2 regions of the Acetoanaerobium sticklandii genome follow, and region 1 is predicted to be linked to the other one. Evidence: riboswitches for the same ligand, from Rfam matches in the RefSeq annotation. Region 1 holds a riboswitch; the other holds the start of a gene.
The links. A riboswitch is a leader RNA that binds a small molecule or an ion and turns the genes downstream of it on or off. The one in region 1 is predicted to bind lysine.
Positions count from the first base shown of each region.

Region 1 (12,895 bases):
AAAACAGGAAATAATGGATGCGTTTTCAAGTGGAAGAATAGATATACTCATATCAACTACAGTTATAGAAGTCGGAGTGAATGTGCCAAACTCATCTGTTATGATAATTCAAGATGCTCAGAGGTTTGGATTGTCACAGCTTCATCAGCTAAGAGGCAGAGTTGGAAGAGGAGAATATCAATCTTACTGTGTACTACTATATGAGGGTAAGAATAAATATATAGAGCAGAGAATGAAAATTATGCAAAATAGCAATGATGGTTTTGAAATATCACAAAAGGATTTAGAACTCAGAGGACCTGGAGAATATTTTGGAACAAGACAGCATGGATTAGACAATTTTAAGCTAGCAGATATTTCGAAACATATTTCAATTCTTAATCTTGCCAAGGATTTTGCAGATGAGGTAATGAGCGAAGATCCAGAATTGAAAAATGAAGAAAACAAGGCTATAAAAATAGAATTAGATAAACGATTTAATAAATTTATGGGTTAATGGAGTGGATATATGAGAGTTATAGCTGGGAAGGCAAGAGGAAAGAAGTTACTATCTCCTCAAACGGATAAGATAAGACCTACTCTAGATAGAGTAAAGGAATCACTGTTTAATATTATCGGCTTCGAAATTAGAGATTGTAGCTTTTTAGATTTATTTTGTGGAAGTGGAGCTATAGGAATTGAAGCAATCTCTAGAGATGCAGATAAAGTTTATTTTGTAGATAGAGATTCTAGCTCTATTGAGCTCACACAAAAAAATATAGAGTCTTGTAAATTTGATTCTACAAAATATAAAATACTAAAAGCAGACGCATTTGAGGCATTAAATTCGCTTGCAAACAAAGGAATAAAATTGGACTATATTTTTATGGATCCACCTTACGGATTTCTAGATATAGATAAAATCATTGAGAAAATATCTCAGCTCGATTTATTGAGCAGTGGAGGGCTTTTGATTGCAGAAACAGATATTGATGACTCTATATCTGAAAATATAGGAAAACTAAATAAAACTAGAGAAAAAAAATATTCAATAACCAAATTATCGTTTTACGAGAGGACTGAACATAATGGCTAAAATAGCAGTATATCCAGGGAGTTTTGACCCTATAACAAATGGGCATATTGATGTTATAAAAAGAGCGTCAAAGGTTTTCGATCATCTGATAGTTGCTGTTTTAGTAAATGACAGTAAAAAAAGTATGTTCACTCTTGATGAGAGACTAGATATATTAAAACACAGTATAGATAATCTAGATAATGTAAGCTTTGATAGTTTTTCAGGGTTACTTGTGGATTATTGCAAAGAAAAGCAATTATCAGCAATAGTGAGGGGCTTAAGAGCTATTTCAGATTTTGAATTTGAGCTACAAATGGCTCAGATGAATAGACAACTATATGATGAAACTGAAACAGTCTTTTTTACTACGAGTGAGCAATATTCATATTTAAGCTCAAGTCTAGTAAAGGAAGTTGCGAAATTTGGCGGAAAAATTGATGGACTTATACCAGATTATGCTATAATAAAGATGAAGCAAAAGTTGAGTAGGGGGGAGTAAAGTGGAGGTATTAAATCTTTTGGAACTTCTCGAGGATATAATTGAGGAAGGCTCTAAGCTACCTTTTGGAAATAAGGTAATGATTGATAAAAGTAAGGCACTGGAGATTCTTCGTGATGTACGTATTAGTCTTCCAGATGAAGTAAAGCAGGCTGAATGGATTAATACAGAAAGACAAAGGATCATCGATGATGCAAAAGAAGAAGCAGAAAAGATGATTAAGGACACTGAGGATTACATAAAGCAGAAAGTTGCTGATAGTGAAATCACTAAAAAAGCTCAAGAAAATGCTAAAGAAATCATTGAAAAAGCTGAAAACAAAGCTAAAGACTTAAAGGATGGGTCTAGAGAGTATGCAATTGAAGTACTTAAAAAGCTAGATACAGATTTAGGAAAGTTAAATAGCAGACTACAAAAAAATATGCAAGAATTAAGAGAATTTGATTTATAAAATGAAAAAGATTTTATCAAGCCTAGGCTAAAGATAAAATCTTTTTTTGTTGCTAAAATACGGCTTCTATTTTATAAAGACAGGAGATTTATAATAATCTTGATCTAAATTAGAACCTAAGTCAAAAGCTTTTTTGCTAGTTCTGTTAATTAAATTATAAATTCTAGTAGCTTTAGTATCGTAGTTAAAACTAATTCTTTGAAGCTCAGTTTCGGGGGTAAAGGCTGAAACCTTATTTATAATAGGAATAGAGCTAGTTTTCTTCATGAGATTAAGAAGCTCAGTTCCTTTCTGATTAAAAGCCAAAACTCTAACATATGGAGCTGGAGAAGTGGTATTTATTATAATATTCATATCAGTCTTAGTTATTTCTAGCAAAATATTAAATAAAATCCTCTTAATTCTCGTGTAAGTAAATCTTTTGCTTTTAATAGAGCTTGCAAGCTCATCCAAGGTAGAAGAAGTAAGAGCCTCTTTATAAATTTTATTGTGGAGTCCTTCATTTACGTCAAATATATCGCTTAATCTATCTAAATTGCAAATAATATTATAACGTATAAATTCAAAAAAACTTTCATCGTGAATTATTTTATCTAGCTTAACAAGTTCATCAATCATAGCATAGGTGGGTAGAGGAACAAAATTCTGCAAATTAATATCCAGAGTTGTTTTAAGCTGTTCCCTGATTGCTGTTGCACTGCAAATTTGCCCTACTAAATCTATACTATTATAGGTGCTTCCAGTACGTTTAATAGTGTGGGGCGTTATTGAGCTTTTTTGTAATATAAGCTGCTTAGTATATTCAAGCCCCAAAATATCGTTGGAGGTAGTGCTCAAATCCACTTTTGATATTGCTTTCAAAGCATTTTCTCTAGCTTTTGGATAAGGTATTCCTAATTTTAGGTTTTCTTTTATTGAATTACTTAGAAGCTCGCTTTCATTTGCAAGAAGCTCAGATGCCATCAATAAGCTTTCTACATCGTTTGATTCGCTCCCAAAGACTAAATTATCTACCATATTAAGCTGATTAAGTATTGAAATGCTCCCTTTTGCAAATATTTCTGAAGACTGTGAAGCGAATAAAACTGGCAATTCAATTACTAAATCCACTCCGTTTTTCACAGCTAAAGCAGCTCTATGCCATTTATCAAAAAGAGCTGGGCCTCCTCTTTGAATAAAATTGCCACTCATTATACCTATACAATGGGTGGCATTAGTTATTTGTTTGGATTTTTCAAGATGAAGCTTATGTCCATTGTGAAAAGGGTTGTATTCTACTATAAATGCTGTCGTTATCATGAAATCACATCCTTGATACTGTCGTGAATTTTTCTAAGGATACCTTTTTCTGGGTCTAACAATAGTTTTAGATGATGAGGACTTTTTGATGCAGTTTGCAAAAATTTATCTTCGTTTATAATCAAATGATAGTTTCTTCCAGAAACTATTCCTAAGTTTGAAAGGGGTCTATTATGAGAAGTTATTACCCTTAGAATTTTAGAAATATTATTTTGATTTTTTGCTAAATCCACTTTTGCTATATGGTCTATTAGCTGATTATATTTTTCCAAAACAGTATTTACAAAGGATAGGATTTCGTCCTTAGGAGAATTAGGTAGTTCTTTTGAAGATTTATACTCATCTTGCTTCAAGCTGTATTCAGAGTAGTGCTCTGATTCAGAGTGCATTTTTTCTAAATGATCATAAAATTGCTCTTTTGAAAGCCAAAAGTTATCGGAAAAATTAAAGGTGCTATTTTGAATTTCAAATGAGGGAGCAGATTTTTCCACACTATTTACACTGCTTACAACAGTTTGACGAGATACTAAAATATCGCTTACTCTACTTCTGTTTACTCTAGAAATTCTCATTTTACACCTCCACTAACTTATCTATATATTATATCGTAATTTGTATAGTATAATATAGGGCGAGGTGAAAAAATGAAAAAAGAATTTCAAAGATTAGGATTACTTTTTGGAGAAGAAAAAGTGGATTTATTAGCTAATAAACATGTGGCTATTTTTGGCATAGGTGGAGTAGGAAGCTACGCAGCAGAAGCTATTGCTCGAAGCAATGTAGGAAAAATAACCTTAGTTGATTTTGATGATGTGGATATTACAAATATAAATAGACAAATTCCTGCACTTTCATCCACTATTGGAAAAAAAAAGGCAGATGTAATGAAAAAAAGAATTGAAGATATAAACCGTGATTGCACTGTAATCGTACTAGATAAAAAATATCTGCCCGAAAATAGAGAAGAATTTTTTATAGAAGATTACGACTACATTGTTGACGCAATAGATATTATTACTTCGAAAATAGATTTGATAGTAGAAGCTAAGACTAGAAATATACCTATTATTTCATCTATGGGAATGGGTAATAAAATTGATCCTACAAAAATAAAAATTGAAGATATATACAAAACTCATATGTGCCCACTTGCAAAGGTACTAAGAAAAGAATTAAAGGCTCGAAATGTTAAAAACCTACTGACTGTGTTTTCTGAAGAGCAGCCACTAAAGCCAGTTATTACCTTAAACAGTGAGAGTAAAAAAGTAGTTCCAGGCTCTACAGGATTTGTACCATCTGTTGCAGGACTGATTATGGCTTCTAAAGTTATCCAAAATCTATTAGTTGAATGATTTTTTTAGAATATTGTGGTAAAATAAGTTTAACTATATTTTTTGAGAGGAATAAATTCTATGACTACCATATTTGAAGATAATAATGTATGTGTATTCTTACAAGAAACAAATGATAAAAGTGAAGTGTGGTTGATTGTAAAAAACCATTCTATTCCACTGAATTATTTAGATTCTATATGTAGAGATTTTCCTAGAATCAAGATATCTAATTTTATTTCATTAAAAAAAGCTTTTGATAATCCGAATGTAAGTGTATGTATAGGAGACTATAAGCCTAAGTTTGCTGTGAGCACATCAAAGGATGAAATGTATGCATACATAGATATAAATATGACCCAAAGCGAGCTTGAAAGCTTAGATTTAAATAAAATTAAGACAGACATCATCTCTGCATTAAATGAAGAGGGCATTAGAGAAGGAATAAATTTAGATAGTATTTCGCAGGATATGGAATCTTTTGCTAAAGTTCTTGTAGCAAAGGGGATAGAACCGGTTAGTGGAAAAGACGCAAAGGTAAAATATTTCCAGCTAAGTGAAAAAAAACCTACGATAAAAAGCGACGGAAAAGTAGATAACTATGAGATGAATTTGATAGATAAGGTTGAAAGAGGAGGGTGGCTAGGGGAAAAGATACTACCTACATTAGGCCAACCAGGCAAGACAGTTTCTGGAAAAACTGTATTAGCAAAACCAGGAAGAGATTATATGCTGAAGTTCGATGCTAAATCAGTAGATGAGGTGTTGGAAGAAGGGAAAATAAATCTCGTTGCAAAATTTGATGGTGCTGTAAAGTTTGAACAAGGTAAAATTGGAGTACACAATCATTTAGTGATAGACGAAAATGTGGGCTATTCCACTGGAAATATAGATTTTGATGGATATGTTACAATTAATGGAGTAGTTGAAGATTTATTTTCTGTAAGAGCGACTAAAGATATTTTCATAAAAGGAAAAATGGGAATAGGAGCTGTAGGAACAATACATTCTGTTAATGGAGATATATCTATACTAGGCGGAGTGAATGGAAAGAAAAAAGCAAAGCTCATAGCAGGTAGAAATGTGTATGTAAAATATGTGAATGAAGCTGAAATAGAAGCAAAAGGTGAAATTAACATAGGTTTATATGCTTTTGAAAGTATATTAAAAGGGGATAAAGTTATTTTATCTCCAGATAAAGGAAAGATTGTAGGAGGAGATATTCAAGCCAAGCATCTTGTATCTGCAAATACTTTTGGGAACTCAATGGAGAAAGCTACTAAAATTCAAGTTAAGGGATTTGACAGAAATAAAGTAAATGAAGAGCTGAATGTAATAAAAGTAAATTTCAATGAGACTATTGCAAAAGCCAATCGTTTAAAAAGAGAGCTTGAAATTCTTGAATTAAATCAAGATAATCTATCTGAAAAAGAAGAATTTACCTATAAAGGGATGCTTTTAACTTATGAAAATCTAATTGATGACATCAATAAACTAAATTATGATTTTAAGAAGCTAGAAGAATTCTTAAGAACAAAAGGCGAAGGAGAAGTAAAAATACTTGGAAGCGCATATCCTAAAACTGTTCTAGATATTAAGAATCTTCAAAAGGTTATAAGTAAGACTATGGCAGGCTCATTTTATGTCAAAGATAATAGCCTTCACCTAACGCAAATATAAAGGAGCAATATATGGATACATGCACGAGTCAAAATAAATGCATCTATAATATGGAAAAAATTCTAACCTCTGTAGATTATTTTTCTCAATTTTTAAGTTTAGAACAGATACTCTCTTACGGATATGAATTTTTTCATGACACCTTGGGGTTAAGAGCATCAGCTATATATTATTTAGATGAAGATAACTATAAGCTCATGAATCAGATAGGATACAAATGCGGTATCAATATTAAAGAACATAAAAAAACAGCAAAAACAAATAATCTTGCAACTTTGCATGGAAGAATTTTATATGATAATTTTGAGAAATATTTTGATGAAGCTTTCATTGACTATTTTGAACCAGAGCTGATTGTGCCTATGATTGTTAAGGACAAGCTATATGGGTTTATAATATCAGATGGTTTTTCTTACAATGATAGTACTCACTCGAGTGTACTCAGTATGGAATATCTAGAGGGAATGAAAACCTTGCTAAATTTGGCTCTTTCAAATACACTTTTATATCGAGACTATAAGAAATTGGCAAAAAATATGGATAAGGAATTATTTCAACAGTTTTCTATAAATCAAACTACTAAAATACTTTTAGCAGAAACAGATATCGAGAAGCTTTATAATTTATGTATAGATGTAGTCCGTGAGCTTACTTCAAGTAGCGTAACATCACTAATATTATATGATTCAATTCGAGACAAATTTATAACAAAGGGATATAGTGACATCATAAATTTCCAAAATTATTATGATGAATATGAGCTTTTAACTAATGAAATTGAGATGCAAAAATCAGTATTTGATTTAGAAAAAGATATGCATGAACTGAGAATTATATTCGAAAATCCAGAGCGATTGAAAAAAATTCCAGCAAAATATGTAATCATGATAGGAAAAAATCCTATAATGGGGTTTATAACTGTTGGAGAGCCAGTCAGTGGAGCTGTTTATGATAGTTCCACCATGAATCAAATAGAAAATGTTGGAAAAACTGTTTATCTTGCTTTAAAAAATGCAAATCATGTCGCAGAAATTAAAGAAAGAGAACGTGCTACAGCTGTTCAGCTAAAAAATATAAAAAAATTAAATGCAATGATTAGAAATATAAATTCTTGCTTAGAATTAGAGGAATTATTGGATATAACTCTAAAGACTTTAAATGTGGGATATAAGGTAAAACAAGTTGCAATTATATTAAAAGATTATGAGGGACTTTTGGTTAAATCAATTGGGTACAAATCTGATGAAATAAGTATTAAACCACATATATTTAGCGAAAGCTATGATGAAGTATTTTACAGTCAAAATTCGAGAAGTACAGAGGATTTTATTAGCATTAGTGAAGAAGATGCGGCAGAATCAAACTGTGTGATTTTACTTCCTATTAAATCAGATTATGTAGATATGACAGAAGATACCATATTAGGTTACTTGGTTATTACGAAATTAGAGGGAATTATGGAAGAAAGCCATATTGTAATATTCGAAACTTTAACTAGCAGTATTACTCCAGTAATAAAACAATTTATTGAATTAAGGAAATTTAAAAATTAGTATTTTTTTATTAAAAATATAAATTATATTTAAAAAGATATTCTATTTTTGAATATCTTTTTTTGTACTTTTGAGGTATAAATAGTATAATAATATTATTATGCATATAATAATTATTAATATAAATTATATTTTTAGGAGAGCTTTGATGAAAAAAAGAGGATACAATAAACATAATATAAATCACTTTAAAGTAATGGTATTGCCTCTTATGATTACTGCTATAGCCATTTTTGTTGGAAATATATTAACCTATGTTTACAATAATATCATGATAGCTTTTTTCATAAGCATCCTTGCAATAGTAACATTTTTATGGAGCCAAAACAAAAATATAATAACTCCGATAAAAAGACTTGAGCATGGTATCAATAAGATAGATTTAAGCAATAATTTATCTTATAGGCTTCCAATACATAGAAAAGATGTTTTTTATAGTATTTCACTTGCAATAAATGCTATCTTAAACAAAACAGAAGAATTATTTCATAAGATAAAAGATAATGAAGAAGCATTAATGAGCTCTAATGATGAAATTATGGCTGCGTACGAGCAACTTAGAGCATCTCAAATTGAGCTTGAAACTAAATACTCTGAAATTGAGCAATATAGTCAGGAGCTAGAAAAATTAAAAAGTCATATAGAACATATGGCTTATAATGATGAGCTTACTAATCTTCCAAATAGAAGAAGTTTTATGGAAAGATTAAGCAGTGAACTGGAATCTAAAAAGGAAGGCGCAATTATTTTTCTTGATATAGATAATTTTAAAGCCATAAACGATACTCTAGGACATGTACATGGAGATGAGCTCCTTAATAGAGTTGCGTATAGATTAAAGCTACTTCTTGGAGCTAATGCCTTTATATCTAGATTTGGAGGAGACGAGTTTTTAATTCTAATAAGTGATACTGATAAGGAATCAGTAGAAAATCTTGCAAAATCTATCAATGATATTTTTGATGAGCCATTCTTGCTGAACAATAATAAAATAAATGTAGATTTTAGTATGGGAATAACATTTTATCCAAAGGATAGCTCGGATATAAATGAGCTTATAATGAATGCAGATACAGCTATGTATCAAGTAAAAGCAACTGGAAGAAATCATTACAAATTCTTTGATTGTGAAATGATTGAATCTATAAAAGAAAAAGTGAAAATTGAAACCAAAATTAGAGAAGCCTTAAAAAATGATGGGTTTGTTCTCCATTACCAACCCCAAATTAAAGTTGATTCTCTTTCAATATATGGTTTTGAGGCCCTACTTAGATTTAAAAATGATACTCTATCCCCTGCTGTGTTTATACCTATAGCAGAAGAATCAGGTCTTATAATTGAAGTTGGTAGATGGGTTACAAATGAAGCTATTTTGCAGTTATATGACTGGAAAGAAAGACATATTAATCTAAAACCAATATCTATTAATTTATCAACAAAACAAATAATGGACACTGGATACATAGAGTTTCTTAGGGCAGGTCTTGAAAAATATGAGATACCTCCTGAGTTCATAGAAATTGAAATTACAGAAAGCATCTTGCTAGAAAAAACTGAAAGAACAATTGAATTTCTAAATGAATTAAAGCAGGTTGGAGTAAAAATAGCTCTGGACGATTTTGGAACTGGGTACTCATCTCTGAGTTATTTGACTTTCATACCTGTGGATAAAATTAAATTAGATAAATCATTAAGTGATAAATTTCTGGAGCTTACAAATATTAAAGTTATGGATAGTTTGATTTCACTAGCACATAGTCTTGAACTGGAAGTAATTGCAGAAGGCATTGAAGATTTAGAGCAATATAGAAGACTTAGAGTAGGAAAATGTGATTATATTCAGGGATATCTTTTTGGAAAACCAATAGAAATAAATGAAGCGGATAAAATTTATGATTCAAACTTATCATATGTAATAGCATAGCTTATGCTATTACATATTTTTTAGGATTATTAAAATTACAAAAGGCTTAAGGGGGAAAATTCCATGTCAGTCCAAAGCGTAAGAGAATTTTTTAAAAGTAAAAATCTAGATTATAAAATATATGAACTTGAGGAGAGTACTGCTACTGTTGAATTAGCAGCCAAAGCTCATAACGTAGAGCCGGCAATGATTGCCAAGAGTATGGCTCTTCGGTTGAAGGAAAGATACATAATTATTGTCACAGCAGGAGATGCAAAGTTAGATAATAAGAAATTTAAAGATGAATTTAAAGAAAAAATTCAGTTTTTAAAAGGTGACGAGGTACCAGAGATAACAGGTCATCCAGTTGGAGGAGTTTGTCCTTTTGGGTTAAAAGAAAATTTTGATGTTTACTTAGATGAATCATTAAAACGCTTTGATTTTGTATTCCCAGCTGCAGGTTCTGCAAATACCTCAATAAAAATTGCTCCAGATAATCTTAAAGATATAACAAATGCAACTTGGATATCAGTTTCAAAATAATTTTGAATAATTTCTTGACGTTTTATATTGCTTTATGTTACTATTTTAAAAATACCTAAGAATTTTAAATAAAAATTGAATACGTACAATACTTTAAAGAGGCTGCGGTTAGCTAAGAGTACTTTAATTAGGAAAGGGGCAACCGCCGAAGCATAAGCTAGAAATAGCTGTGCTGGGACTATGTTTAATAGACATAGTACTGTTATTATGAGATTGCCCAATCTCATAATATTGCGCTTTATAGTGTTGGGGCAAAAGGGAACTTTTATATTTCTGTGCGCATATATATAATAGTCGTGAGCCTTTTGCTCACGGCTATTTTTTTATACGAAATTAAGTTAGGTGTTAATATCTTTAGTATTTAAGTCTGATATTGATATTGTTAAAACTTACTTTTGAGAGGATGATATGTATGAGTATTTTTACAGGAAGTGCAGTAGCTTTAGTTACCCCATTTATTAACAATCAGGTTGATTATAAAGCATTAGAAAAATTAATAGAATGGCATCTAGAAGCTAAAACAGATGCTATAGTAGTTTGTGGAACTACAGGAGAATCATGTACACTTTCAAAAGATGAGAAAAAAGATGTGATAGCATTTACCATAAAAAAAGTATCAGGAAGAGTACCAGTAATAGCAGGAACTGGAGGCAACAATACCCAAGAAGCAATAGAGATGAGCTTATTTGCAGAAGGGATAGGAGCTGATGCCTTATTGCTTGTGACTCCTTACTACAATAAAACTACTCAAAGAGGTCTAGTTGCACACTACTTTGCAATAGCTGATCAAGTTAATATACCGATAATTTTATACAATGTACCATCTAGAACAGGTCTAAACATTCAGCCGGAGACTGTAAAAGAGCTAGCCACTCATAAAAACATAGTTGCAATCAAAGAAGCAAGTGGGGATTTAAGCCAGATAGCAAAAATTGCTAGACTTTGCCCTGATGGATTTGACATTTACTCTGGAAATGACGACCAAATACTTCCAGTATTATCGCTTGGTGGAGTAGGTGTGATATCAGTAGTTGCAAACATACTTCCAGATGAAACACACCAAATATGTGAATTATACTTTAATGGAATGACTCAGGAAGCTACTAAGCTCCAACTTGATATGCTAGATATAATAAATGCACTTTTTATTGAAACAAATCCAATTCCTGTAAAAGCAGCGTTAGAGATTATGGGGAAAATAAATGGAGAGCTTAGACTTCCACTTATTCCAATAAGTGATAGCAATAGAGAGCTATTAATTAAAAGTATTAAAAATTTTAATCAGTCTATGGGGGTGAGCGCTTGATTAACATAGGAATTTCAGGAATAAATGGAAGCATGGGCCAGATCCTATCAAAAAAAATAAGTGAAGATAATATGTTTACCCTAGTGATGGGAATAGATGCTAGACCAGAACTTTATGAAAATAAATGTAAGGTTTTTGAAAAGCCTGCTGATTCAAATATTTATCCTGATTTAATCATAGATTTTTCTCATCACTCATGTCTTGATGAATTATTGTTATTTGCTAAGGAGCATGGGATTAGTCTTGTTCTTGCAACTACAGGTTACGATGCAGCTCAAATTGAAAAAATACACAGCTATAGCTCAGATATTGCTATTTTATATTCTGCAAATATGTCTTTTGGAATAAATTTAGTAAAGACAATTTTAGAAAAATATTCAAAATTACTAGATGAGCGAAGCTATGATATTGAAATAATTGAAAAGCATCACAATAAGAAAGTAGATGCACCTAGTGGTACTGCATATATTTTAGCTGATGCAGTAAATTCTGGTATATCCACCCCAAAAAACTTTGTAAATGGAAGACAAGGAAGAACCAATCCTAGGACGACAAATGAAATAGGGATACATGCAGTTAGAGGAGGAAATATCTTTGGTGAACATGAAGTTATATTTGCAGGAAGCAGTGATATAATTGAGATAAAGCACACGGCACTTTCTAAGGATTTGTTTGCAGATGGAGCTATTGATGCTGCAAAATGGCTTTATATGAAAGAAAAAGGAATGTACTGCATGCAAGATATGTTTGAAATTTAAAAATTAAAAACAAAAATATATGGTTTTATACGTAGACCATAAATTACGTAAATAATAAAAAGGAGATTATGATAATTAATTTATCATAAAAAACATTATGACTAACGAAACTAAACTAACAGATGCATATGAAATTGCTAGATTTATAAAGGAAGCTAAGAAAACCACTCCGGTAAAGCTATATGTTAAGGGAGACCTAAATTATGAAGCCATTAATGAATTAATGGTTTTTGGAGAAGGAAAATCGAGAATTTTATTTGGAGAAGCTGATGAAATAAATAAATTTTTGGAGCTAAATAAAAACCAAATCGAGTTTTATTATATAGAAAATGATAGAAGAAATTCCGCTATTCCTATGTCAGACTATACAAAATTTGATGCGAGAATTGAGCCAGGTGCAGTAATTAGAGACAGAGTATCTATAGGAAAAAATGCCGTTATAATGATGGGAGCAGTAATAAATATTGGAGCAGAAATTGGCGATGAAACAATGATAGATATGAATGCTGTAGTTG
Region 1 is NC_014614.1:1,953,977-1,966,871, reverse strand. It holds gene recG (ATP-dependent DNA helicase RecG) at 1-496, shown strand, start outside; gene rsmD (16S rRNA (guanine(966)-N(2))-methyltransferase RsmD) at 509-1,075, shown strand; gene coaD (pantetheine-phosphate adenylyltransferase) at 1,068-1,556, shown strand; gene CLOST_RS09295 (hypothetical protein) at 1,558-2,007, shown strand; gene CLOST_RS09290 (nucleotidyltransferase) at 2,074-3,306, opposite strand; gene CLOST_RS09285 (hypothetical protein) at 3,303-3,878, opposite strand; gene CLOST_RS09280 (tRNA threonylcarbamoyladenosine dehydratase) at 3,951-4,658, shown strand; gene CLOST_RS09275 (DUF342 domain-containing protein) at 4,719-6,317, shown strand; gene CLOST_RS09270 (GAF domain-containing protein) at 6,329-7,870, shown strand; gene CLOST_RS09265 (EAL domain-containing protein) at 8,019-9,794, shown strand; gene CLOST_RS09260 (YbaK/EbsC family protein) at 9,858-10,316, shown strand; lysine riboswitch at 10,405-10,563, shown strand; gene dapA (4-hydroxy-tetrahydrodipicolinate synthase) at 10,729-11,622, shown strand; gene dapB (4-hydroxy-tetrahydrodipicolinate reductase) at 11,619-12,380, shown strand; gene dapD (2,3,4,5-tetrahydropyridine-2,6-dicarboxylate N-acetyltransferase) at 12,478-12,895, shown strand, end outside.

Region 2 (12,895 bases), 420 kb from region 1:
CTATTTCATATAAATCCGGAAATGCAAAAACATACCTTACATCTATATCATCAGTGTTTTTCATTACACTATTTAGTTCTTTTCCTATATATCTTCCTGGTTTTTCAACCTTATCAAATAATCTTCTATAATTTATAGACATTTTTCCCTCCTAAATTCAAGAAATATAATTTAACTACAGCTTTTCATTATACCTTAACTTTATAAAAACTGTCTATAGACTAAATATCTAGTAAGATAGTAAAAACCGATATACCCAAAGATATATCGGCTTAAAATTAAAGAGTTAGCTATTCATTCTATCATTTAAAGTCTTTACTGCAAAAGTAGCTACATCATCAGCAAATCTTCCAGGTCCAAAACCTGCATCATAACCCAATTCCTTTGCTATTTCATTATTTATTCTAGGCCCTCCGCAAAGAAGTACAAATCTGTCTCTAAGTCCTTCTGCTTCTAATAGTTCAATTAAATGTGTCATATTTTGAATATGTACATTCTTTTGAGTTACTGTTTGTGAAACCAAAAGTACATCGGCTTCAAGTTCAACTGCTTTCTTTATGAAGTCTTCATTGGCAACTTGGCTTCCTAGATTATATGCATCTATCATTTCATATCTTTCAAGCCCGTAATGTCCTGCGTAGCCCTTCATATTCATTATCGCATCTATTCCTACTGTATGCGCATCTGTTCCTGTACTTGCACCTACAACAACAATTTTTCTTCCTATGTTTTCTTTTATATATTCATCTGTTTCTTCCATAGATAGGATTTCAGAGTTTACAGCTTCAACATGGATTTCATTGTAATTTACAGACTGAACAAAATTTCCATAAACCACAAAGAAAGTGAACTCCTCATCTAAAGACTGTTGCATTACTACGCTTGGCTCCTCAAGTCCCATCTTTAATGCAATTTGCTTTGCCGCTTCTGCCGAACGTTCATTATTTTTTAATGGTAAAGTAAAGCTAAGCTGCACCTTTCCATCATTCATAGTATCTCCATAAGGCTTAACTCTTTCTAAATCCAAAACCTTATCGAATTCCTTTTTTTCCATAGAATATAAACCTGAGCTCATTTCAATTTCCTCCCATACAATGAATTACTTATTAAGCATCAATTCTACAAATGGGTTGTAATAATTCTCATCCTTGCTAACTACCCCATTTAAACCTTTTCCACCGTCTTTAGGTCTCTTAACTCCACCAAAAATACCTTTTTCTAATGTATCAAACAAGCCAAGTTGCTCTATTTCCTCTAGCAGTTCATTTGCTTTTTCTAAAACAAATCCAGCTCTTTTTTGTATTAATCCATCTTCTTTAAACTGAATTTCTTCAGATATAGATTCCATATTATTGAATATATATTGAGCATTTTCAATTGAAAGAGCTCTATCTGACATAAATGGTGTATGAAGAGCCTCTGTAAGCATTCCAAGAAGATGAATTCTCTGGTTAGTCATTATTGTTACCATATTAAATAAGGCATCTTGAATATGTCCTTTAAATATATTTCCTGTCATAAATTTTGTAGGAGGCATATATTTTAAAGGAGCTTTTGGGAAAATTTCTCTTGCCATTTGAGCTTGAGATAATTCGTAAAGGAACCCATTTTTTAGTTCAGGATCCATTTCAAAAGCATGCCCAAGTCCCATTTGCTCTTCTGGTAGCCCAGCTAGTAAAGCAAATTGCTCATTAATAAATTGAGAAGCTAGTACTGTATGAGCTTCTTCAAAAGCATCTGCTGTTGTTAAGTAGTTATCTTCTCCCGTATTGATTATTACTCCTGCAAATCCGTTTATAATTCTTGAGAAATTTTGGTCTATCATAGTTCTTTGCATATTAATATCTCTAAATAATATGCCATATAATGCATCATTAAGCATTACGTCTAGTCTTTCAATTGCTCCCATAGCAGCAATTTCAGGCATACATAAACCAGAACAGTAATTACAAAGTCTAATGTATTTTCCAACCTCAGCTCCAACCTTATCAAGAGCCTCTCTCATTAGTCTAAAGTTTTCTTGAGTTGCATAAGTCCCGCCAAAGCCTTCTGTTGTTGCTCCATAAGGAACATAATCAAGCAGAGATTGTCCAGTAGTTCTTATAACTGCTATAACATCAGCTCCTTGCTTTGCAGCAGCAACAGCTTGAGTTATATCTTCATATATATTACCAGTTGCAACTATTACATATAATAATGGTCCTGATTTATCTCCATATTCTTCAAAACGTGATTCTCTTATACTTCTGTTATTTTTTATTTTCTCAACAGTTTCTTTTGCCATAGAAAGAGCTTTAGTTTTAACTTCAAATAAATCCTTCATTGGAAGTTTTGTTAAATCAAGTTCTCCAGCTGATATTGCTTGTGCTATTTCTTGAGGTGTCTTTCCAGTATTTAGTACAGCATTTGCTATATACATTGCTGCCCCAAGATTTAATCCATTGTTTTCTTTTATATGATCTACTACTATATTAGGAAGTGGTACCTCATCAGTATCCACTCCATCTATTCCAAGCAAACGACAAACTGCTCGTTCAACTGTAACTGTAGTATGTTTTTCAATAAACTCCTGTGTATCAATTGCAATTGCTTTTGCCTTTGCTCTTGCTTTTTCTACAAGATTAAAATCCAAATTTAATTTACTTTCCACAGATATCACTCCTCATAATACTTTTTTATAATAGAATAAAGTTCCTGATTAAGACCCAAAAATTTACAGATGTTTAAAGCATCTTTGGGAACTGCTTCATCTTCACATTTTTCTAGAGTATAATCCATAAGTTGCTGAAGTAGCTCATGATTACTTGATGATTCACTAATGCTACTAACTGATAGCTTATCAAAATCTATATTTTTTAATCCTCGTACTCTATACTGAACCACATCTTTTAAATCAATACTGTCATAGTGAGTACTAATCACGGAAAATGTATCTTTATCATTTAAAAATCTCACTACTGCATTGACAATAGCTTTTCCTTCTTGTGGATTTGTTCCTCTTGCAAGCTCATCCATGACAATAAGGCCTCTCCCGCTAAGGGACAAATCTATAGCTTCATCTAAAGCTTTAATTTCAGCGCCAAAACTACTTAAGCCTCTATTAACAGACTGCAAATCATCCATTATCATATAAATATAGTCAAGTACCGGAAGACTTACATAATCCGCAAAAACAAAAAAACCTAGTTGAGCTAAAGTAACATTTAGAAGCAAGGTTTTAAGTGTTAAAGACTTCCCTCCCATGTTTGCTCCAGTTATAACAGTCGCTCCTTCTTGAAGCTTTAAACCAACGGGAACATAGCTGCTTCCTTTTTCCTTTAAAATACTATTAAAATACGGATTATTCATATTATCCAAATGAATTTCATATGTATCCGTTATTTTAGGACAGTTACACTTATAATCCTTAGCAAGCTTTGCTTTTGCGATAAGCAAATCTAAATAGGTAACTAAATTAATATTTTTTTCAATAATATAAGCAAAGTGTCCTAGCTTCTTTGTAAGCTCTTTTCTTATTTCTTGCTCTCGTATCTCTTCTTGATAAACTAAATCTCGTCGTTTAGATAAGGTTTTTTCAATTAAGTCACTATTTGTTTCATTTCTGATTTCCTGCTCAAGTCTTTTTTTATCTTTTCTAATTTTACTTAAATTTTCACAATAATCGTCATAAATCATAAATGTTGGTAATTTCATACCTTCAGGATCTAAAAGAGCATATACATCATTAAGGCTTTCAAGTTCAAAATTTTGAATTGAAATATTATTGGTATGGACGGCTTTAATTAAAGAATTTACATAGTAAGAAAATAATTTAACTTCATAAAGTTCAACAATGTCTAAAGTTCGTTGATTTTTTAAATTGGTTATAGTTCCAGAAATATCTTTAATTTTGCTTAAAATTGAAGCAAACTGTGTGTAAACTTCTTTACGATTTATTATATTATCTAAACAATACGATATATTACTAAATTCAACTAATAGTTTTTCCTTGTTATCTTTTCCAAATATTTCAAGATTTTTAATTCTATTTCTACCCATAGGAGTTAGTATTTTCATTTGAGAAAAGACAAAATTCAAGCCTATATCTCTTATTTCTTCTTTTTTCAGCTTATACATAACTATCTCTCCCAAATACATTAATTGCATTAAGTCCCGTACTTTCTTGCAATGCTTTTCTTAAATCTTCATCATCCAAACTAGCTCCAGTAGGAGATGTGGGATTATAATATAATTCTTTTAAATTTATAGGGTACTGAACATATATATTGATTGAGTGCCTCTTCAGCTGATTATAAACATCTACTCCTATAAAAATTTTAGTACCATCCTCTACAACAACGTCTATGGCCTTATTTTTATGTTTTTTTGAAAGTAGTTTTTTAGAAAGACCTTCAGATAGTACTCCTTTAATATATATTGTTTCAATTTTATCATCAAGAAAGCTATCTATTTTTTCAGCAACCTCAGTAGATGTCTGCGCTTCAAGGAACACTTTGGATTGGTCATTAGCTATAATTACTGCCCTGTGACTTGGTAATAATTCTAATTTTCCTAAATCATCACTTAATTCATGTCTTGGTAAGCTGAGCATTTTTACAACATGAGCAGTTTTTTCCACTACCGTTTTAATATTATTTCCAAGTACAGCTCCAGTACAAAGTACAGCAGAATCAACAATAGCAGGTGAACATTGAGTCATTCTAGAAATAGCACCATCAACATAAATTTGATCTGCTTTGTATTCTTTTAGCTTACTTACGATTTCTTTCATTTGTGAAGTAGTAGATGGTCCTGCTAAATCTATATATCCATCACTTTTAGAACGAATAAAAACAATATTTCCCATTGGAGTATTTATACCTGTAGATTCAAGAATTTCTTTAGTGATATCAGACTGAAACATACATATCTTAGCTGTCGCAAGTATAGTATCCTTTTTTACATATATCTTAGGCTTAGGCGTGTGAGTAACTCTATCTACAGATTCTCCATCTCTTCCAATAGAAGTAAGACCAAGGACATCACTGCCCTTAGTCTTACTAAGAATATAATTTAATACAGTAGTCTTGCCCACGTTTTTATCCATTCCAATTATTGCTGTTGAGCGAGAGTTACTTATTACTTTTGACATTTTTTAGTGATGTCCTCTTTGTTTTCTTTCCAAACCCTCTGGTTCAAGTGTCGCTGTCTCTCCATTAAGAAGTCCAGCTACTCCAACCTTATGAACATTTGTTTTTCCAGTGCATACATCACAGTCACAGTGGAAAGTATAATGATCAGGCTCATCGTAAGTTGTAATTACACCTTCAAAGTTACGTAAAATAACTTTATTGTGATTTTGTGAAATAACATAGTTTGGCATAACTGGAGTTTTTCCTCCACCACCAGGTGCATCCACAACAAATGTAGGAACGCAGTATCCTGAAGTATGTCCTCTTAAGCCTTCAATTATTTCTATTCCCTTTGCAACTGGAGTTCTAAAGTGCTCAATTCCAACTGAAAGGTCACATTGATAAATATAGTAAGGTCTTACTCTTATTTTAACTAAATCATTTACTAGTTTTTTCATAACGTGCATGCAATCATTTACACCTGCAAGAAGCACACTTTGATTTCCAAGAGGAATACCTGCATCAGCAAGTAACTCACATGCTCTTTTAGACTCTTCAGTAATTTCATTAGGATGGTTGAAGTGTGTATTTAACCATACTGGATGATACTTTTTAAGCATAGAAACTAGTTCTGGTGTAATTCTTTGTGGCATTACAACTGGTACTCTTGATCCTATACGAATAACCTCAACGTGTGGTATTTCACGAAGTCTTTTGATTGTGTACTCAAGCTTTTCATCTGAGATTAATAGAGCATCTCCTCCTGAAAGTAGAACGTCTCTTACTTGTGGAGTATTTTTGATATATTCAATCGCAGCATCTATTTGCTTCGTATCAACAGCAGAATCTGTTTGACCAGCGAATCTTCTTCTAGTACAGTGTCTGCAGTACATTGAACATTGATCAGTCATTAAAAGAAGAACTCTATCAGGATATCTATGTGTAAGTCCTGGAACTGGAGAATCTCCATCTTCATGAAGTGGGTCTTCTTGATCAGACGCTGCTCTATGTAGCTCTAAAGAAAGAGGTACAGCTTGCTTTCTTACAGGGTCATTTGGATTTTCTACATCAATTAGCGATAGATAGTATGGAGTAATAGCCATTCTTAATGTATCAAGACATCTTTTTACCCCTTCTTCTTCTTCTGGAGTAAGTGGAATATATTTTTTAAGTTCTTCAACAGTTTCTATACGATTTCTTACTTGCCATTTCCAATCATTCCAATCTTCTTGGCTTACATGTGAAAAAAACTTATCCTTTAAACTCATAGCAAGACCTCCTTGTTAATAAACAATAAATAATAAACAATAAACTAATACCTTAGTAAATTATAGATACATCTTTTCAAATGTAGTTCTAACTATTTCTGATTCTCTAAGTATTTGAAGAGTTATCTCAGCATGTCCTTTTGTGTATCCATTTCCAATTATCATATCAACGTCTTTTCCAACTCCCTCAGCCCCTAAAGCTGCTTTTGTAAAGCTTGTTGCCATTGAGAAGAAGTATACTGTTCCGCCATTTCTGATTGGAAGTATTGAAGACATTTCTGTATTTTCTACGTTTACGCAGTTGATTGATATATCATATTCGTTCCCGTTATTTGCTGCTAAACTTGTTTCTAAAACTTCAACTGGAAGCTGAGCACTTGCTATTATTACATCATCAACTATACCCATTTCTAATAGTTTTGCTTTACTTTTTTCATTTCTTACAAGGCCAACTACTCTTCCTGTTGGTCCTACTCTTTTCTTAGCTTCATAGCAACACATCATTCCAGACTTACCAGCTGCTCCAAGAATTAGAACTGAATCTCCAGGTTTAACAAGCTTTGCTGTTTGAGCAGGTGCTCCAGCTACATCTAATGCTGCAAGAGCTAAAGTTTCGCTCATGTCAGTTGGTAGCTTTGCATATATACCGCTTTCAAATAATATAGCTTTACCTTTAATTTCTACTCTATCTATGTCTGGCTTAATATCGATTATTTCGTCTATTTGAAGTGGAGTTAGTGAAAGCGATACTAATGTAGCTATTTTATCTCCTACTTTTAAATCAATTTTGCCTTCTAAATCTTCACCGATTTTTTCAATAGTTCCAATCAGCATTCCTCCTGAACCAGTAACAGGATTTTGCATTTTACCTCTTTCTCCAACGATTTCTAAAATTTTTGCAGCAATTTTCTTTGTATCATGACCAGCTTCTTCTTCAATTTGAGTAAAGCTCGCTGAGTCAACATTCAATGCTTGTACATCTATTAGTATCTCATTACTGAAGATGTTCATATCATTAGAAATTTTAAGTGCAGGTTGTGGTAGTGATCCTTTTGGTTCAATTACACGATGAGTTCCATATTTACAGCCTTTCATTACAAATCCCTCCAATTGTTATATAAATTAATTTTATTATTAACTATATTATTTAGATTTATTTATTATACTTTTTATACTTATATTTTTAAAACTATTTAGAAATTCCTAGTATTTCTCTTGCTTCTGATGGAGTAGCTACTGGTCTTCCAAATTCTTTAGCTAATCTTACGACTTTTTCAACTAACTCGCCGTTGCTTTTAGCTGGAACACCTTTTTCTATGTAAACGTTGTCTTCAAATCCAACTCGTACATGACCACCTGTAATAATAGCCATCGCTGCCATTGGGAATTGATTTCTTCCCATTGCTGATACTGTAAATGATGATTCACTTGGAATGCTTCCAATTAAAAATACTAAATCTCTTGGTGTTGCGCTTATTCCTCCATTTACACCCATAACGAAATTAAAGTGCATTGGAGTTTGGATATGACCTTTTTTAGCTAATCTAATTGCCATATCAATCATACTCTTATCGAAAACTTCACATTCTGGTTTTACACCATTTTTAATCATATATTTCGAGAAATTTATAATCATATTTTCTGTGTTTACAAAGATTTCATCTCCACCAAAGTTACATGTTCCGCAGTCTAATGATGCCATCTCTGGTTTAAGAAATACTGGTTGAAGCCTTTCTTCATCTGTCATTCCTACAGCTCCACCAGTTGAAGGTTGAATTATTGCATCTGGACAGGCTTCCTTTATCGCATCAACACACATTTTAAATCTTTCTTTTGATTGAGTTGGAGTACCATCGTCCTCTCTTACATGAAGGTGGATAACGCTTGCCCCAGCATCATAAGCTGATTTTGCTTCTCTTACTATTTCCTCCACTGTATAAGGAACATTTGGGTTGTGTTCTTTTGTAACCTCTGCTCCACAAATTGCAGCTGTTATAATTAACTTTTCCATTCTTTTATCCCTACTTTCTTTGTTTATCCTTAGGAACTACGCAAGTACCACTAGCACGACATACTACAATCGGAGTCTCAAGTACATCGCATGCTGAATCATTTATATCTGTTCTTGGAACAATTACTTTTCTTGCTTCAAAAATCATTTTTCTTGATGTATTGCCTTGCTCTGTGATGCTTCCTTCAACTTCTATGTAATCGCCAGCAAAAACTGGAGCCATAAACTCAACCATGTCATACGCTTTGAAAAGTCCTTCGTCTCCATCATTCATTATAAGTAGTTCAGTTGCTACGTCTCCGAATAGTTGAAGCATTCTCGCCCCATCTACAAGACCACCGCCATAATGAGCGTCATGAGCACTCATTCTAATTTTAAGTACAGATTTCATTTTGATTGCCTCCTTAAAAAATAAATTAAACTAAAAAAGCGCTATTTACGTCATGACATGCATGACGTAAATAGCGCTCCATGATTAACATGGCAATGGTAAGTGCTGAACATTACCACCAAAGAAATATCCAAGAACGAATAAGTCTCTTCGGCAACAAAGACATTAGTACAATTCATCGAGTGTTCTTACTCTTAGCATAATTGTATTACCTTCTTGTTGCACCTCTATTTACGAATTTTTATAATTTTCATTTTGATTATAATCCTTAGTTATATAATTGTCAATAAAGGAAAATTTAAAAAATTTAAAAATTAATCTATTTCTCTGTAATTTAAGTCTCCTCTTTTTAAACCATTTATGAACAACTCAGCAGAGGCAAGGTTTGTAGCAAGTGGTATTGCGTGAACATCACATAATCTAAGTAAAGCTTGTACATCAGGTTCGTGCGGCTGAGCTGTAAGAGGATCTCTTAAAAAAATAATCAAATCCATATTGTTCTCAGCAATTTTAGCACCTATTTGTTGATCTCCTCCAAGAGGACCTGATAGGAACTTATGAACACTTAACCCTGTCATTTTTTCTATTAATCGTCCTGTTGTTCCTGTCGCAAATAAATTATGTTTTTTAAATATTTCTGAATACGCAAGAACAAAATTAATTAAAATATCTTTTTTATGGTCATGTGCAATTAATGCTACGTTCATAATATACACTCCTAATTTAGAAATTAATTTTCCTTCGTTTGACAGATACATTAAATACAAGAGCAAGTGCCATCATGCTTGTAAGCATAGAACTCCCTCCATAGCTTACAAATGGCAATGTTACCCCTGTTACTGGCATTACTCCCATAGTCATTCCTACATTTTGAACAAATTGATATAAAAACATAGAAGTAATACCGACTATGATAAGAGTACCATAAAAATCTTTAGCTGAAGTTGCAAGGGCATAAAGCCTTTTAAAAAAAACAAAATATAATATTAGAACAACTGACATCCCTATCAAACCAAATTCTTCACCTAAAACAGCAAAAATAAAATCGCTATCTGTTACAGGTAAAAATCCATATTGATTTTGAGTTCCATTAAATAATCCTTTTCCAAATATTTTTCCTGAACCGATTGCTATCATCGATTGAATAACTTGAAAATTTCCTTCAAAAGATGGATCTCCTGGATTTAAAAAAGCATCAATTCTAGTTCTTTGATGAGGTCTAAGAATATAGTTGTATATAATTGGAGAGAAGACAAGCGCACCCAATATCGCATATAAAACTACTTTCAAATTCAATCCTGAGATATAAAGCATCCCAAATATTATAAAAGAAAAAACTATTGCTCCTCCAAGGTCTGGTTGCAACATAACGAGAATAATAATTGGAAGAGGATATAAAACAGCTAAAAATATTTCTTTTAAATCATATAACATATCTTTTCTTTCTTCTAGATATTTTGCATAACCCAAAATAAAAGTGAGTTTTACAAGTTCAATAGGTTGAAAATCTATTATTTTCAAATCAATCCAAGATCTAGCTCCAAATTGTGCTTTTCCTAATCCTGGGATATATACAAGAAGAAGTAGTCCTATCCCCAAAATATACAATTGCTTTTCATAATTTTTAAAATCATTATAATCGAAAAACATGAAAAACACTATAAAGAATACGCCCATAATATATGATGCGCTTTGAATTATTAGCCTCTTGTAGCTTCCACCTTCATTAACACCAGTTGCACTGGAAATTAAAATTAAACCAATGCTAAAAAGAAATAAAACAATTACAAACAATATAAAGTCAAAATCTTTATATTTTTTTAAATCCATATTAATGCTCCATTCAATATCTTGACTACTTCATTCTTTTGATAGGTATGTTTGCAACAAGAGCTGGAACCATTTCAGAGTTATCTTGGCTCTTAGTTTTTATCATCTTAACTTCGATATGTTCCTCGTCCACTTCCATATATTTTTCAATTGCAAGTAAAATATCTCCTTTTAATGCTTCTAAAACAGTTGGAGAATAATTTCCCTTATCATGAATCAGGACAAGCTTTAATCTTTCTTTAGCAACATTTTTGCTAGAATTTTTGTCGTTTGAAAAAATCTTAAAGATATCAAGCATGATAGCACCTCCTCACTATTTTAGTCCAATAAGTTTTTTTAATTTTGACATAAAACCTTCGTTTAAATTTAGGTCAATAAAAGGTATTTCTTCACCTTGGATTCTCTTTGCAATATTTCTATATGCTTGCCCCGCTAATGATTTTTGATTTGTAACAGCAGGTTCTCCTCTGTTTGTAGAAATAACTATATTTTCATCATCAGGAACTACACCAATCAAATCTATGGCCAAAATATCTAGAATATCGTCGATATTCATCATATCTCCTCTTTGAACCATATCAATTTTTAATCTATTAATTATAAGTTTAGGATTATGTATTTCACTTGCTTCTAGAAGCCCTATGATTCTATCCGCATCTCTAACAGCTGAGACTTCAGGAGTTGTAACTACTATCGCCTCATCAGCACCTGCAATAGCATTTTTAAATCCATTTTCTATACCTGCTGGGCAATCAATCAGTATGAAATCAAATTCTTCTCTTAAAGTATCGCATAGTTTTTTCATCTGTTCAGGACTTACAGAGTCCTTGTCTCTTGTTTGAGCTGCAGGGATTAAAATATAAATTTTCAAATCTTTTATCTTTTATCATTGCTTGTTTATATTTGCATCTTTCTTCAACAATATCAACTAAATCATAAACTATTCTATTTTCAAGTCCCATAACTACATCCAAATTTCTAAGTCCAATATCTGCATCAATCACTATCGTTCTTTTGCCTTCTAGACTTAAAGCTGTACCTAAATTTGCTGTAGAAGTTGTCTTTCCAACTCCTCCTTTTCCTGAAGTTATTACAATAACTTTAGACATACTTTGTGCCTCCTCTAATAAATCATCTTTATATTTTTGTAGGGTAATTTTCGATAACTATATGTCCATCATGTACAAATGCAATCTGAGGCAAGCTATTTGAAGAATATGTATCGTCATCTGGAGATATTGCAATTACTGAAGATATTCTAAGTTGTATAGGATTAAGTTTTATAGCAGAAACAAAAGCTGATTCATCACCTTTGCTTCCAGCATGAGCTATCCCTCTAAGCACTCCCATTACAACTATATTCCCATCTGCGATTAATTGCGCTCCTGGGTTTACATCCCCTAAAACCACTATATTCCCTTCATATTCTACAAAAGCTCCAGATCTAATGGTATTTTTTATAAATTTTGTAGGCTTTTCTCCATTTGTATTATAATACATAGTGTCTGAAGAGAGCTTGTTGATGATGGCTTTTTCTTTTTTTGAAAAATTAATATTATATTTTTCCTTTAAAAAATTGATTAAGTCTAGCTTTTCTTTTTCGTTTAGATTTGTAGCATAAATATCACAAAATTGTGAGCCTTTGAAAAAAAATAAATTAGAATTAATTTTATCAATTAAATTTTTTCTAGCTTCTTCATAGTCAGCTTCATTATTTATAACTATAATGAATCCATCCTTAGTACCCTTAAATTCTATTGTATCTTTTAAAGATTTCATCAACTAGTCCTCCAAATATTATATACTATATTATAAAATTATTCTTTATAAACTTTATCAATTGTTTAGTTAATTTGTACTATTCTCATCAACTTGCTCTTGCTCTGAAGTCGTAATGTCCTCATTTTGATTATTTATTCCAAAATACTGAGCAATTATTTCTCTTGCTACCGGACCTGCATAGCCACCACTGCCTCCTTGAAATATCAGGGAAACTACAGCTATTTCAGGATTGTCATGCGGAGCATACGATACAAACCACGCAAAATTGTCATAGTTGTCTTTAAACCTATTTATATCTTCATCTGATAGACTAGGATTTAATTCCAATATCGCTCTTCTAAGATATCTATGTGATGCAAGATTTTCTGTTGATTCCGATTTGAGTTTGTTTGCTAAATTAACTGCTTGAGTCTTATCTACTCTATAGTCTCTCATATGTGATAGTAAATACTCTTCTTCGTCAACAGCTGGGATTTTACCACTTTTTTGCGCTGTGCCTGTT
Region 2 is NC_014614.1:1,535,837-1,548,731, forward strand. It holds gene CLOST_RS07045 (TIGR03960 family B12-binding radical SAM protein) at 1-142, opposite strand, end outside; gene kamE (lysine 5,6-aminomutase subunit beta) at 287-1,075, opposite strand; gene kamD (lysine 5,6-aminomutase subunit alpha) at 1,100-2,650, opposite strand; gene kamC (lysine 5,6-aminomutase reactivase ATPase KamC) at 2,656-4,116, opposite strand; gene kamB (lysine 5,6-aminomutase reactivase subunit KamB) at 4,109-5,131, opposite strand; gene kamA (lysine 2,3-aminomutase) at 5,135-6,379, opposite strand; gene kdd (L-erythro-3,5-diaminohexanoate dehydrogenase) at 6,440-7,474, opposite strand; gene kce (3-keto-5-aminohexanoate cleavage enzyme) at 7,569-8,390, opposite strand; gene kal (3-aminobutyryl-CoA ammonia lyase) at 8,401-8,781, opposite strand; lysine riboswitch at 8,845-9,019, opposite strand; gene mgsA (methylglyoxal synthase) at 9,096-9,488, opposite strand; gene rodA (rod shape-determining protein RodA) at 9,505-10,611, opposite strand; gene minE (cell division topological specificity factor MinE) at 10,637-10,909, opposite strand; partial or broken gene minD (septum site-determining protein MinD) at 10,925-11,720, opposite strand; gene minC (septum site-determining protein MinC) at 11,749-12,390, opposite strand; gene CLOST_RS07115 (penicillin-binding transpeptidase domain-containing protein) at 12,460-12,895, opposite strand, start outside.
Region 2: it holds a riboswitch for lysine, as region 1 does, so the genes downstream of both, kal (3-aminobutyryl-CoA ammonia lyase) here and dapA (4-hydroxy-tetrahydrodipicolinate synthase) in region 1, are expected to answer to the same signal.